Regions from separate parts of the Bacillus mojavensis genome, predicted to be linked through region 2. Evidence: predicted binding sites of a transcription regulator. Region 2 holds the regulator's gene; each other region holds the start of a gene.
What was found. The regulator LexA, encoded in region 2, represses DNA repair genes until DNA is damaged. The targets are predictions, from matches to a motif close to CGAACATATGTTCG.
Positions count from the first base shown of each region.

Region 1: the regulator LexA is predicted to act here: its motif matches at 1,359-1,372, upstream of HC660_RS11770 (DNA polymerase IV).
Region 3: the regulator LexA is predicted to act here: its motif matches at 1,938-1,951, upstream of ruvA (Holliday junction branch migration protein RuvA).
Region 4: the regulator LexA is predicted to act here: its motif matches at 1,962-1,975, upstream of dinB (damage-inducible protein DinB).

Region 1 is NZ_CP051464.1:2,260,304-2,263,505, reverse strand. It holds gene HC660_RS11780 (MDR family MFS transporter) at 1-525, opposite strand, end outside; gene HC660_RS11775 (YqzH family protein) at 1,043-1,249, opposite strand; gene HC660_RS11770 (DNA polymerase IV) at 1,417-2,655, shown strand; gene HC660_RS11765 (YolD-like family protein) at 2,652-2,990, shown strand; gene HC660_RS11760 (GNAT family N-acetyltransferase) at 3,178-3,202, shown strand, end outside.
Region 2 is NZ_CP051464.1:1,843,217-1,846,418, reverse strand. It holds gene HC660_RS09595 (YneB family resolvase-like protein) at 1-470, opposite strand, end outside; gene yneA (cell division suppressor protein YneA) at 488-799, opposite strand; gene lexA (transcriptional repressor LexA) at 955-1,572, shown strand; gene HC660_RS09580 (hypothetical protein) at 1,967-2,395, opposite strand; gene fosM (FosM family fosfomycin resistance protein) at 2,477-2,899, opposite strand; gene HC660_RS09570 (DUF892 family protein) at 3,192-3,202, shown strand, end outside.
Region 3 is NZ_CP051464.1:2,568,834-2,572,035, reverse strand. It holds gene HC660_RS13485 (MFS transporter) at 13-1,320, shown strand; gene HC660_RS13480 (sporulation cell-cell signaling protein BofC) at 1,368-1,877, shown strand; gene ruvA (Holliday junction branch migration protein RuvA) at 2,016-2,621, shown strand; gene ruvB (Holliday junction branch migration DNA helicase RuvB) at 2,632-3,202, shown strand, end outside.
Region 4 is NZ_CP051464.1:604,274-607,475, forward strand. It holds gene HC660_RS03155 (amino acid permease) at 1-1,222, opposite strand, end outside; gene dinB (damage-inducible protein DinB) at 1,411-1,920, opposite strand; gene HC660_RS03165 (MarR family transcriptional regulator) at 2,088-2,546, shown strand; gene HC660_RS03170 (MMPL family transporter) at 2,543-3,202, shown strand, end outside.

The sequences.
Region 1 (3,202 bases), 420 kb from region 2:
CATCCCATAAATCACCGCAGGCACCAAAAAAGGAGTGGTAGATTGTGATGAACCGAAGTACAGACCGAGCACAGGGCCGAAGACAACGCCGATATTAATGGCTGCATACCGCAGATTAAAAACCAGCAATCTTGTTTTTTCTTCTGTCATATCTGACAGCAAAGCTTTTGATGCAGGTTCAAACAGTGATTTACAAAGTCCGTTTAACGCATTTACCACAAAAAATACCCAGAGGTGAGAAGCGGCCGCAAACCCTGCAAACACCAGCATCCAGCCGAAAATGGATACAAGCATCATGTTCTTTCTGCCGAATTTGTCCGAGATAAATCCGCCATAAAAGCTTGCAATGATGCCGACTGATGAGCTCGCCGCAATGACAAGCCCCGCATAGGATGCTGATGCGCCTTGGACAGCTGTTAAATAAATCGCTAAAAACGGAATGCTCATCGATGTTGCCATTCTGCCGAAAATGGTTCCGATAATAATTGTCCAGCTGATTGGGTGGATATCTTTCCATGTCTTCATGTTTATTGTTCTCTCCTGTTAGTAAGATCTTTTTCTATCATACATGAAAAAATTTCCTTATCCAACGGAGGATTAAATATTTTTACTTACCGGTTTATATGGGTTTGTTATGTGCGCGCAGGATGACCTTTGTTTTTGATGGTTCAAGTTTCACGTTGATGATGGCGTTTAGCCGTTGAAGTGGAGGTTGAAGTACTCGGATTTTTTTGTCTGGCGCTTATATCTGACCATGAAAGTGTAATTCTCATTGAGCAGAAACGCCTGTCCAGTTTAAAGGCATGAGGAATGCGGGAGATCAATCGGATTTCGTTTAAAGACGTTGAATCATCAGACTGTTGCTCATATCGGCAGGATTCCTGAAATGCTGAGGGAGACCGGGCATCAGATAAAAGTTTATGCTGATGGGCTTGAGCGTCCGTATATGAGAAGGGGCGCTTCCCCTTGATATCAGCCGCGTCCCTTCTGGCCATACTAAAACAAATATACGAAAATTCTCCAACAATGAAGGTGCATGACACTAAGAAAACAGCCCTTGGTTTGTGACGTAGTCATAAATGATATCCTCTATATGCGCATGCAGGTCCTCGTCTGGATCTTCATTTTGTCTTTCCTCTAAGGCAGCTTTCAGGCTTTGTTTTTCATACGGGCTTAACGGATCAATGGCAACATTTCGGCCGTATTGGCGCAATGCCTGTCCCAACATTTTTTCGACAAATTTCTCCATTTTGATTCTCCTATCTTTATGGTTCGCTTTCATTCTACTAAATGTTTTCCTTCTCTCAAACCCTTGCATCATATTTTCTGTCAGACAAGAATCATTTACCAGTATAAACCGAACGTATTTTCGCATATAATAGCAGAAGCGAACATAAGTTCTTTTTAGAGGTGTGTATGATGAAAGAAAAAGTGATTTTTCTCGTTGACATGCAATCGTTTTATGCATCTGTAGAGAAAGCGGAAAATCCACATTTGAAAAATCAGCCGGTGATTGTTTCGGGTGATCCGGAAAGGAGGGGCGGAGTTGTATTGGCTGCATGCCCGCTGGCGAAACAAAAAGGGGTAGCCAATGCCTCACGCCTGTGGGAAGCGCAGGAAAAATGCCCTGAAGCGATTGTGCTTCGGCCTCGGATGCAGCGGTATATTGATGTATCACTGCAAATCACCGCCATTTTAGAGGAATATACAGATCTTGTGGAGCCCTATTCCATTGACGAGCAATTCATGGATATCACAGGCAGCCAGAAGCTGTTTGGGGCGCCCGAGGAAATTGCCAAAAGCATTCAAGACAGAATCATGCGGGAGGTCGGCATTTATGCCCGGGTCGGAATCGGCCCTAATAAAGCGCTCGCCAAGATCGCGTGTGACAATTTTGCCAAAAAGAATAAGAACGGTATTTTTACATTAACGAAAGAAAATATGAAAACCGAGATGTGGCCGCTTCCGGTAGGGAGTATGTTTGGCGTTGGAAGCCGGATGCAACATCATTTAAATCGAATGGGCATTAGCACGATCGGCGGGCTTGCGGTTTTTCCACTCGAGCTTTTAAAAAAGAAATGGGGCATTAACGGACACGTGCTGTGGATGACGGCGAACGGAATCGACTATTCTCCTGTGTCAACGGCATCGCTGGACGGACAAAAAGCAATTGGCCACGGAATGACACTCCCGAGAGACTATGAACACTTTGACAAAGAAATAAAAGTCGTTCTGCTGGAGCTAAGTGAAGAGGTATGCAGGCGAAGCCGAAACGCCGGGATGATGGGGCAGACGGTTTCGGTGAGCTGCAGGGGGGCTGACTTTGATTTGCCGACCGGCTTCAACCGGCAAGTGAAGCTGGCAGAACCGACCAATTCTACGCAGGATGTGTACCAGGCCGTATGCAGACTGTTTCTCAAGTTTTGGGACGGGAAGCCTGTCCGCCGCCTCGGGATTAACCTCTCTCAGCTTTCATCTGATGAAGTATGGCAGCTCAATTTATTTCAGGATTATGCAAAGAAGATGAGCCTCGGCTATGTGATGGACGGGATTAAAAGCCGGTTCGGCGACACGGCGATCATCAGGGCGGCCTCACTGACAGCTGCAGGCCAGGCGTTTGAACGCGCGGCTAAAATAGGAGGGCATTATAAATGAATGAGCATTTACAAAGAGGCAATCTGCTGTGGGAAGGAAGCCGGATGTTTCTGCCTGAACATAAACAAAGCCTGCTTGAGAGAAAACGCCATAAACAGAAGCCGCAAAAGCCGATCCTTGATTCGGATAAGCTGGAGGAGATGAACCAAACGCTTTGCACTGCGATGGAATTTGCTCAGGATATCACTGTCAGCTGCTTTCAGGATGGCGAAATTGTCACCTGCAGCGGGAAAATCTGCCGCTATGAGGAGTTTGAAAAGACAGTGTGGATCAAAGGAGACGCCGGCAAGCTCTGTAAGCTAAGACTTGATCAGGTGCTTGATATTTTTCTGTAAATGTTCTCCCTCCCGGCGGCTGGAGGGGGAGAACTAGGTATGAAAAATAGCAAACATGTTCCCTCAGCAGTCTGAAAACGTATGATACAGAAAAGAAGGCATTTACAATTCCAGTCAGGCAAAATATAATTTTTATATTGTGAGAAAAAAGAGACATTCGTTTTGCCAGACGGAGGGAGAAATCGTAATGGATATTCGAACAATCACGTCTT
Region 2 (3,202 bases):
TGGTTTTTCAGGTTCTTTTGAGGCTTAAAACCATTTTTTACTGCGCGTTTCATTCCGCGTTTAATTTTCATGTTGTGAATTTTTCTCTGGTATTCCTCCACAATACTGACGATTTCCAGCACCATAGAGTCAGCCTCCGATAACTCAAGTTCACCTCTGTGAGCGGTCGTAAATACTTTCACTCCTTCCCTGTAAATACAATGAAGAAGTGCAATTTTCGCGTTTCCCCGGCCGAGTCTTGTTTCATCCTGAACTAAAATCACATCAATATTTGAGTTCTTGATATGATCAAGCAAATCAAATACACCATCCCGGTCCATTTCATATCCGCTGGCTTTTTCAGAAATCACTTTGACGACTTCTATGCCGTTCTCAGCCGCAATGGCCGTAAGCTCCTCCTCCTGCCGCTTTAATGAGGTTTCTTGCTGTTCTTTATTTGTGCTTACGCGGGCATAAATGAGTGCTTTCACCTTTCTACCTTTCCTCTCTATTTAACAGTAGCCAGTTCGTATGCAGCCGGATGTTCCTTTTTTAATGGAATCACCAATTCATCTCCCGGCTGAAGTTCAGACGGCTGAAGATTATTTTTTTCAGCTACCCATTCAATAAAATCACTTTTATTTATCTTTTTTGAGTCAGCCACCTGGTCGGCAAGCGACCACAGCGTATCCCCCTGCTGAACTTTTATTTTAACATACTGGTTAAGCTCCTGGTCGCTGCTTGTATATGACAACAGAAGGATAACCACGCTTAGAATCACAGTGAACAGGCCGACAAAAATAATAGATTCTTTACTCATGATAACAACCTCCAACAAGAATGTTTGTTCGCATTTTTATAATTTCAGTATATACGAACAAACGTTTCTGTCAATTGTTTTTTCGAACCTATGTTTGTACTGTCAGGAAAATCATGCTATAATCTACTTAAAATCGACGTTTAGAGGTGCAAAAAATGACGAAGCTTTCAAAAAGGCAACTTGATATCCTCCGTTTTATTAAAGCAGAGGTTAAATCAAAAGGATATCCGCCTTCCGTTAGAGAGATCGGAGAGGCTGTCGGCCTTGCGTCCAGTTCAACTGTCCACGGCCATTTGGCCCGTTTGGAAACAAAAGGACTGATTAGACGCGATCCGACAAAACCAAGAGCGATAGAAATTCTGGATGAAGAAGTAGAGATTCCAAAGAGCCAAGTCGTTAATGTACCGGTAATCGGAAAAGTAACGGCCGGATCACCTATTACAGCGGTTGAAAACATTGAAGAATACTTCCCGCTTCCTGACCGTATGGTTCCTCCGGATGAGCATGTGTTTATGCTGGAGATTATGGGAGACAGTATGATTGACGCAGGTATACTTGATAAGGACTATGTTATTGTAAAACAGCAAAACACGGCGAATAACGGTGAAATCGTAGTGGCGATGACAGAAGATGATGAAGCTACTGTAAAACGTTTCTATAAAGAGGATACACACATTCGCCTACAGCCTGAAAATCCAACCATGGCTCCGATTATACTGCAGAATGTCAGCATATTAGGAAAAGTAATTGGTGTGTTCAGAACTGTCCATTAAACTATCAAACTATCAGTTACAAAGAATAAACCCCCTCTCCCTTTACGGAGTGGGGGTTTTGTTTTAAAAAAAAGCAGGTTCGCCCTGGCTTAGGTGCGAACCTGAATAGGAGGAAAAAGAACATCATGTTTACACCATAATTATCCATCATTTAATTGTTGAAGTCAAGAAATTTTCTTTCCTTAACGAAACTTTTTCTTTAAAAAATATTGTTTAAAAATGTAGTCGTTCCTATCTTATAAATGTTTCGATCTTGGACGTGAAAAGATTAGTTATACTCTGCTCTTTTATCATGAGCGAGATCAAAAAGAAATATATTGAATATTTAGTACATAGTTTATTTAGTTAATTTATTCCACAAAAAAAGCTCACTGCTTTTCAATAAATGTGAGCATCAATCAAAAGTAAAATATTCTACACCATAGCGCCCTTTTACATGAACACTTCCACAGTTTGGGGAATGTTCTTCAGCTACTATTCGATACCGATGATACGGTTCAATGGAAACCTTATCTTGAGCGCTAAAATCAAACCAATTACCGATGAATTGTTTGGCGCTTAACGTAGTGTAATTACCTGTAAGTCCCATTCGCTGAAGCTTAATGTCAACTGAACAAGTATTCACTCCTCGTATCGTAAACTGGTACCCTAAAAAATAGTCAATTGCCGGTATATCACCAATGTTTTCTACATAAAGCGCTTTTGTTTCATCATTAAGAATGAAATCGGTTTTATATTCATATTGTAAAGTTGCTGCATGAATCGTCCCGGTTCCAAAAACACATAGCAAAACAGCTGTCATCAGCAAGATTTTATTTCTCAAATGCAATCCCCCTCCTTTACCATATATTACCCCCAAAAGATAAATATGTATATCCTCTGTTGCTCAGTTTCCCGCACTTTTTCAATCATAAAAATCCATATGGGTTTTAGCTTGCTTATAATATTGAAGTCTGCCTTGAAGAGTTCCTGTATGGAATTCAAATTTATGGCCGTCAGGATCGGTGAAATAAATTGATTTTCGATCACGTTCATCTCGTTCTCTCCCAGGCAAAATAGTAACTTGAAGATTTTTTAATTTTGCGGACATTTCTTCAAACTTACTTTCTTCAATTGTAAAAGCGATATGGGTATAAGAAGCCTTAATGTCATTTCTGGGAATGTCACGCTCTTCGTTGAGAGCCAGCCATATGCCGTTTAAATCAAAATATGCAGTGCTCCTTCCTTTGACCAACAATTTAGCATCAAAGACATTTTGATAAAACTCGATGGATGTCAGTAAATCAGAAACAGAAAATAACAAGTGATTGATCCCTTTGATCTCCACTGTGTCTCCTCCTCAGTATTTATAGATAGCCGATTAAAAAACTTAAATATGGGACTTTCAATAATGCAATACAGACATTGTGATAAAGACGTTTTTTTAGTAAAAGCGTATAATTCTTCAAATTTTTACTCAGCCTGTTTCAAAAGATTGAATGCTGGATTTTTATTTTAAGACGCTCATCCCCACCCTTATGTACGGGTGCTCCAGTCAGAAAGTTTCAATTCAACAGCAAAAAATACCAGTGTAAACAAAAGCAATTTGCTCAAAATAAACCATATTACTTAAGAAGGGAATGACCGTGAT
Region 3 (3,202 bases), 730 kb from region 2:
GCGGTGGAAATCATGAATACAGCACATGCTAAAGGAAATGCTCTGAACAAAATTGGGATTCCTTCTCACATGATTTGGGGTTATATTGGTGTGGTCATCTTTATGGTTGGAGACGGACTTGAGCAAGGATGGCTGTCTCCTTTTCTTGTTGATCACGGTCTCAGTATGCAGCAATCTGCTTCTCTATTTACGGTGTATGGCATTGCGGTCACGATTTCGGCTTGGCTATCAGGAACCTTTGTCCAGACTTGGGGGCCAAGGAAAACGATGACGGTCGGTTTACTAGCTTTTATCCTCGGTTCAGTTGCTTTTATCGGCTGGGCGATTCCTCATATGTACTATCCGGCTCTCTTGGGCAGCTACGCGCTTAGGGGCTTGGGATACCCGCTGTTTGCATACTCGTTTCTAGTATGGGTATCATACAGCACCTCTCAGCAAATCCTTGGTAAAGCCGTCGGATGGTTTTGGTTTATGTTCACGTGCGGCCTAAACGTGCTTGGGCCGTTTTATTCAAGCTATGCGGTTCCGGCGATTGGAGAAATCAATACGCTTTGGAGCGCTCTCTTATTTGTGGCAGCAGGTGGAGTTCTCGCATTGTTTTTTAATAAAGATAAATTTATGCCTGTACAGAAACAAGATCAGCCGAAGTGGAAAGAGCTGTCGAAGGCATTTACAATTATGTTTGAAAATCCTAAAGTCGGCATCGGCGGCGTGGTCAAGACAATTAATGCTCTCGGACAATTCGGATTTGCGATATTTCTTCCGACATATTTAGCGCGTTACGGCTATTCTGTTTCAGAGTGGCTGCAAATTTGGGGAACGCTGTTTTTTGTCAACATTGTATTTAACATCATTTTCGGCGCAGTCGGAGACAAACTGGGCTGGCGAAATACAGTCATGTGGTTCGGCGGTGTCGGCTGCGGTATTTTTACACTGGCGCTTTATTACACGCCGCAATTGATCGGCCATCAGTACTGGGTGCTGATGATCATTGCCTGCTGCTACGGTGCGGCACTGGCCGGATATGTTCCGTTAAGCGCGCTTTTGCCGACGCTTGCGCCTGATAACAAAGGTGCTGCCATGTCCGTGTTAAATCTGGGGTCGGGTCTATGCGCCTTTATTGCTCCCGGCATCGTGAGCCTTTTTATCGGACCGCTTGGCGCAGGCGGCGTGATATGGATTTTTGCGGCATTATATTTTCTCAGTGCTTTCCTGACACAGTTTCTGACGATTTCGGAACGAAACGCCGATATGTATCCAGAAGAACGGCTTGTCAGGAAAAATGTGCAAACAAATTTTGAGAAAACGGTTAAGCAGTAGCCTCTTTGGTCAGACTAGTCGTAAACGTGCGCAAAGAGGTGTAAAAGGTGAAACGGTTTAGCACTGCGTATCTGTTGCTGGGTTTATTTTGCTCAGCCGCAGCTTTTGTAATGGGTGCTCCCAGCGCGTTAGGGGCAGAAGTGGAGCACTATGAACCGCTGCAGGTACATGTGCAGCTTGAAAAAGTGTATTTGGATGGAGAGGTCAGCATCGAGCATAAGCGTGAAAAGGTGCTCTCCATGGATGACTTTTGGGCGGATTATGCGGGATGGACGCTGGTCGAACATAAAAATGGGTACGTTCTATTTCGGAAGCAGGTGGACGATATTTCTCCGCTCAGCAAGGTGAATGGGTATATCGGCGTTTCTGACAGCGGAGTGATTTCCACCTTTCATGGACGGCCGGAGTCGGATGCTGAACCCATTCAATCTTTTTTTCAAATTGACTTAGAAAGACTGGAGAGCCATATGCAAAAAAATCTCGAAAAAGGCATTCCGTTTCGGACGAAAGCGGAGTTTCAAGATGTCATAGAACATATCAAGACGTACAGCGGGTGACCACTGCTGATTGAAGACATGTGCTCATGTCTTTTTTTTCGTGGAACAATGAAAGACAAGCGAACATATGTTAACTTTTCATTAAGCCTTTGGCTGTTTTTATGGTACAATGAAGAACAGTCAAAGAGGTGAATGTTCGTGATCGAATTTGTTAAAGGGACGATTGATTATGTTTCTCCCCAATATATTGTGATAGAAAACGGCGGCATCGGCTATCAGATTTTTACGCCAAATCCGTTTATATATAAGGAGAGAAGTCAAGAAACCATTTTTACGTACCATCATGTAAGAGAGGATGCGTTTTTACTATACGGCTTTTCAACAAGGGAGGAAAAAGCGCTCTTTACAAAGCTGTTAAATGTGACCGGTATCGGTCCAAAAGGGGCACTCGCCATTCTGGGCTCAGGTGACCCGGGAGCGGTCATTCAAGCAATTGAAAATGAAGATGAAGCCTTTTTAGTCAAGTTCCCAGGCGTCGGCAAAAAAACTGCGCGCCAGATTATCCTTGATTTAAAAGGAAAGCTGGCTGACGTCGTGCCTGAAATGATTGAGAACCTGTTCAATCATGAAGAAAGACTTGATAAACAAACGGCAGAAACGGCGCTTGAAGAAGCAATCGAGGCCCTCAGGGTACTCGGTTATGCCGAAAAAGAAATCAAAAAGATACTTCCTCACTTAAAAGAGGATATTGGTCTGACAACAGACCAATACGTAAAAAAAGCATTACAAAAACTATTGAAGTAAGGTGATGTTCATGGATGAACGGCTCGTCTCAAGTGAAGCAGACAACCATGAATCAGTGATAGAGCAAAGCCTGAGGCCTCAGCGCCTGGTTCAATATATCGGGCAGCATAAGGTAAAAGAGAATTTGCGTGTTTTTATAGATGCCGCAAAAATGAGACAGGAAACGCTTGATCACGTTCTTTTGTACGGTCCGCCTGGGCTCGGAAAAACGACGCTTGCTTCCATCGTTGCCAACGAAATGGGAGTGGAGTTGCGGACCACTTCGGGCCCTGCGATTGAAAGACCGGGTGATTTGGCTGCGATATTAACGGCGCTCGAGCCGGGGGATGTATTATTTATCGATGAGATACATAGGCTGCACAGATCGATTGAAGAAGTGCTTTATCCGGCAATGGAAGATTTTTGTCTTGATATTGTCATTGGAAAAGGGCCTTCTGCCCGTTCAGTCCGTCTTGATCTTCCGCCTTTTACATTGATCGGCGCCACGACAAGAGTAGGGCTTTTGACGGCGCCGTTAAGAGATCGATTCGGCGTTATGTCGCGGCTTGAGTATTATACGCAAGAAGAGCTGGCTGATATTG
Region 4 (3,202 bases), 1.2 Mb from region 2:
AAAGCGGGAGCTTAAATTTGTTTGCTTTCGCCAATTCAGGTCTTGTTTTACGGTATTTCATATGGCAGATAACAGTAATTCCCCAAATATAGATAAAACATACGGTGGAAATACTTGTGATCAAGGTAAATACGCCTTCCGGCATGATGTAGTTCAATGTGACACCGATTAAAATCACAATAGCTGAAAAGAACAATGCATTTCTCGGTACCTTGCGCGGTGTCAGTTTTGCCATTGATTCCGGCGCATTCTTATCTTTCGCCAGTGAATAGACCATGCGGCTTGTACTAAATACAGCACTGTTGCAGGCTGAGGCAGCTGACGTTAATACAACAAAGTTGATAATGCTTGCCGCACCGACGATGCCGACTGCAACAAAGACCTGTACGAATGGGCTTTCGCTAGGGTTGATGACATCCCATGGATAGATGCTCATAATCACAAGAAGCGCCCCAATATAGAAAAGCAGCACCCTTACAGGGATATTGTTGATCGCCTTAGGGATGACTTTTTCAGGGTTTTCTGTTTCACCCGCTGTAAGCCCGACGAGTTCAATACCGACAAAGGCAAACACAACCATCTGGAACGACAGGATAAACCCGTGCATGCCATTTGGAAACATACCTCCGTGGCTCCAGAGATTTGTGAAACTGGAGACGCCTGAGCTTGTGGAAAAACCTTTAAAGATCATGACAAGGCCAATGACGATCAGCGCCAAAATGGCAATGACTTTAATTAAAGCAAACCAAAATTCTAATTCTCCAAAAAGCTTGACGGTTGCCAAGTTCATAATCAGTAAAATAATCAGAGCGATTAAGCCGGGCACCCATTGCGGCACACCAGGGAGCCAATATTGAGTGTAGAGCCCGACGGCTGTCAGATCAGCCATTGCAATCGAAATCCAGCAGAACCAATAAGTCCAGCCGGTGATAAAGGCTGCCATATCGCCTAAATAGTCTTGTACAAAATCAACAAAAGAGTGATAGTTCAAATTTGATAGCAGCAGTTCACCCAGAGATCTCATAATCAAAAAGCAAATGATCCCTGTGATCATGTAAGCAAATAGAATCGACGGTCCGGCAAAATGAATGGATTTTCCTGAGCCGAGAAATAAGCCCGTTCCAATGGCCCCGCCGATGGCGATGAGCTGGATGTGCCTGTTTTTCAGGCCTCTTTCCAATTTTTGCTGATTTATATTGTCTTTCGTCATGTCGTCTGTCACTTTGTGTGTTCCTCCATTGAAAATTGTTTATTGAGTCAGCAATATATTTTTAATGATTATTATAACACTAAAATTTCGATCTTTTTTACTATACAGGAAATATGGAAGGAAATTTTAAGGTTTATCGATGCTTCACATGATACGAAAAAAGCGGCTCAATTGTGGGAGCCGCTTTTGTTTACGCCATTTTATGCTTTTTTCATATACAGATAAAGCCCATAATCAGTCGGAGCAGATGCGTACCCTATCTGATGCAGCATCGCTGTTATGTTGCCGCGGTGGTATGTCCCGTGATTCACAACGTGGGGAACCAGCTCAGAAACAGTCGTTTTCATGATTCCGCCTGAGGGATTTATAATTTGGAGGGGCTTATTGAGCTGTTCTTTTTGCTGCAAAAATAATGTATAGCGCTCCGATAATGTCAGAAACTGGGCTTCCATTTCCTCCATTTCTTTTGCTTCTGTCTGTTCTTTAAGTTGTTCAGCTAACGCCAAAGCATCGGTCATGCTTTGGCCGGAAAACACTTCCATCCAGCCGAGATCAGAAAGATAAACATGAGACAACACATGCGATATCGATGGAAACACGCTTTGAATGTCTTGGTGGTACACCTCTTTTGGAAGCTCTTTTAATCGGTTGAATATTTGCTGATTGGCCCAGACGTTATATTCATACGATTTTAATGAAAAATCCGACATGTTAATTTTTCCCCTTTCGCATTTATAGAATCCATTATACACGAACGAGTGTTCTTGTTGTCGTGTTCGTGAATAAAATATGTTGACAGACATAGTTTAGGGGAATAAACTAATTGACATTGAGCATAAAGTTTAGAGGGGTAAACTATAGTGAGGAGGGGCAGATGTTGAATGAACAAAAGCTATGTCAGGCGATAAACCTGTTTGTAGAAGTATTACTTGAAGGGACAGAGTTTGTGCATCGTGAAATCAATCAGGATGTCTTCAAGCATATCTCAAGGGAACAGGCGGACCTGTTAAAAATTTTAAAAGTTAAGGGCCCAACGTCTCCCGGCAGCCTGGCCATGTATCAAAATGTACATAAAAGCGCGATTTCGAACAGGCTGAAAAAGCTGATCGATAAGGGATTGGTTGAATGGGATGACTGTCCGGCAAAAAGTGATAAGCGCTCTAAGCTTATTAACATCACAGCCAGCGGTGAAAGCATACTGGAAGAATTAGATTCAGCCATTTTTAATGCTCTCAAAGAGCTGATTGATGATATAGATGAGAAACACTTAAATTCTATCATAGAGATATTCACTATTCTAAAAAGCAAATTTAAAGGAGGAGATTCTGCAGAATGAGAGCAATCATCAAATTCAAGTGGGCCATTGCAGCAGTTATATTAGCACTTACCGTCGTATTGAGTTTGTTTTCTCCGAACTTAACGGAGCTGGCCAATCAAAAGGGGCAGGCCCAGCTTCCTGCTGATGCGGTTTCAGAAAGAGCAAATGCCATTTTAAAACAAGCGGGAGAAGACAATAATTCGCTCAGTATCGTCTTTACATTAGACCACGCTTTGAAGAAAGAAACAGAGGATCAGCTCGAGACAATGATTGATAAAGTCAAAAAGATCGACGGTGTAGAAGAAGTAACGTCTCCTCTAACAGCAGAAAAAGAAGTCAAAGACCAATTGATTTCAAAAGGCAAGAAAACGATTCTCATTCCTGTCACGATTACAGGTTCTGATAAAAAAGCGGAAAAAATCGCGGATGACATCTATAAAATCGTTCCTAATGATTTGACTGCATATATTACGGGAGCCTCTCTCATCAATCAGGATTTCGCTCATAGCTCAGAAGAAGGGCTCAAGAAAACGGAAGTGATCACAGTCTGCTTGATCATCGGTTTACTGCTGATCGTGTTCCGATCTGTTGTGACGCCTTTTATCCCGATTGTAGTTGTCGGTTTCTCTTATCTGATCAGTCAATCTATACTGGGCATCCTTGTATACAATGTA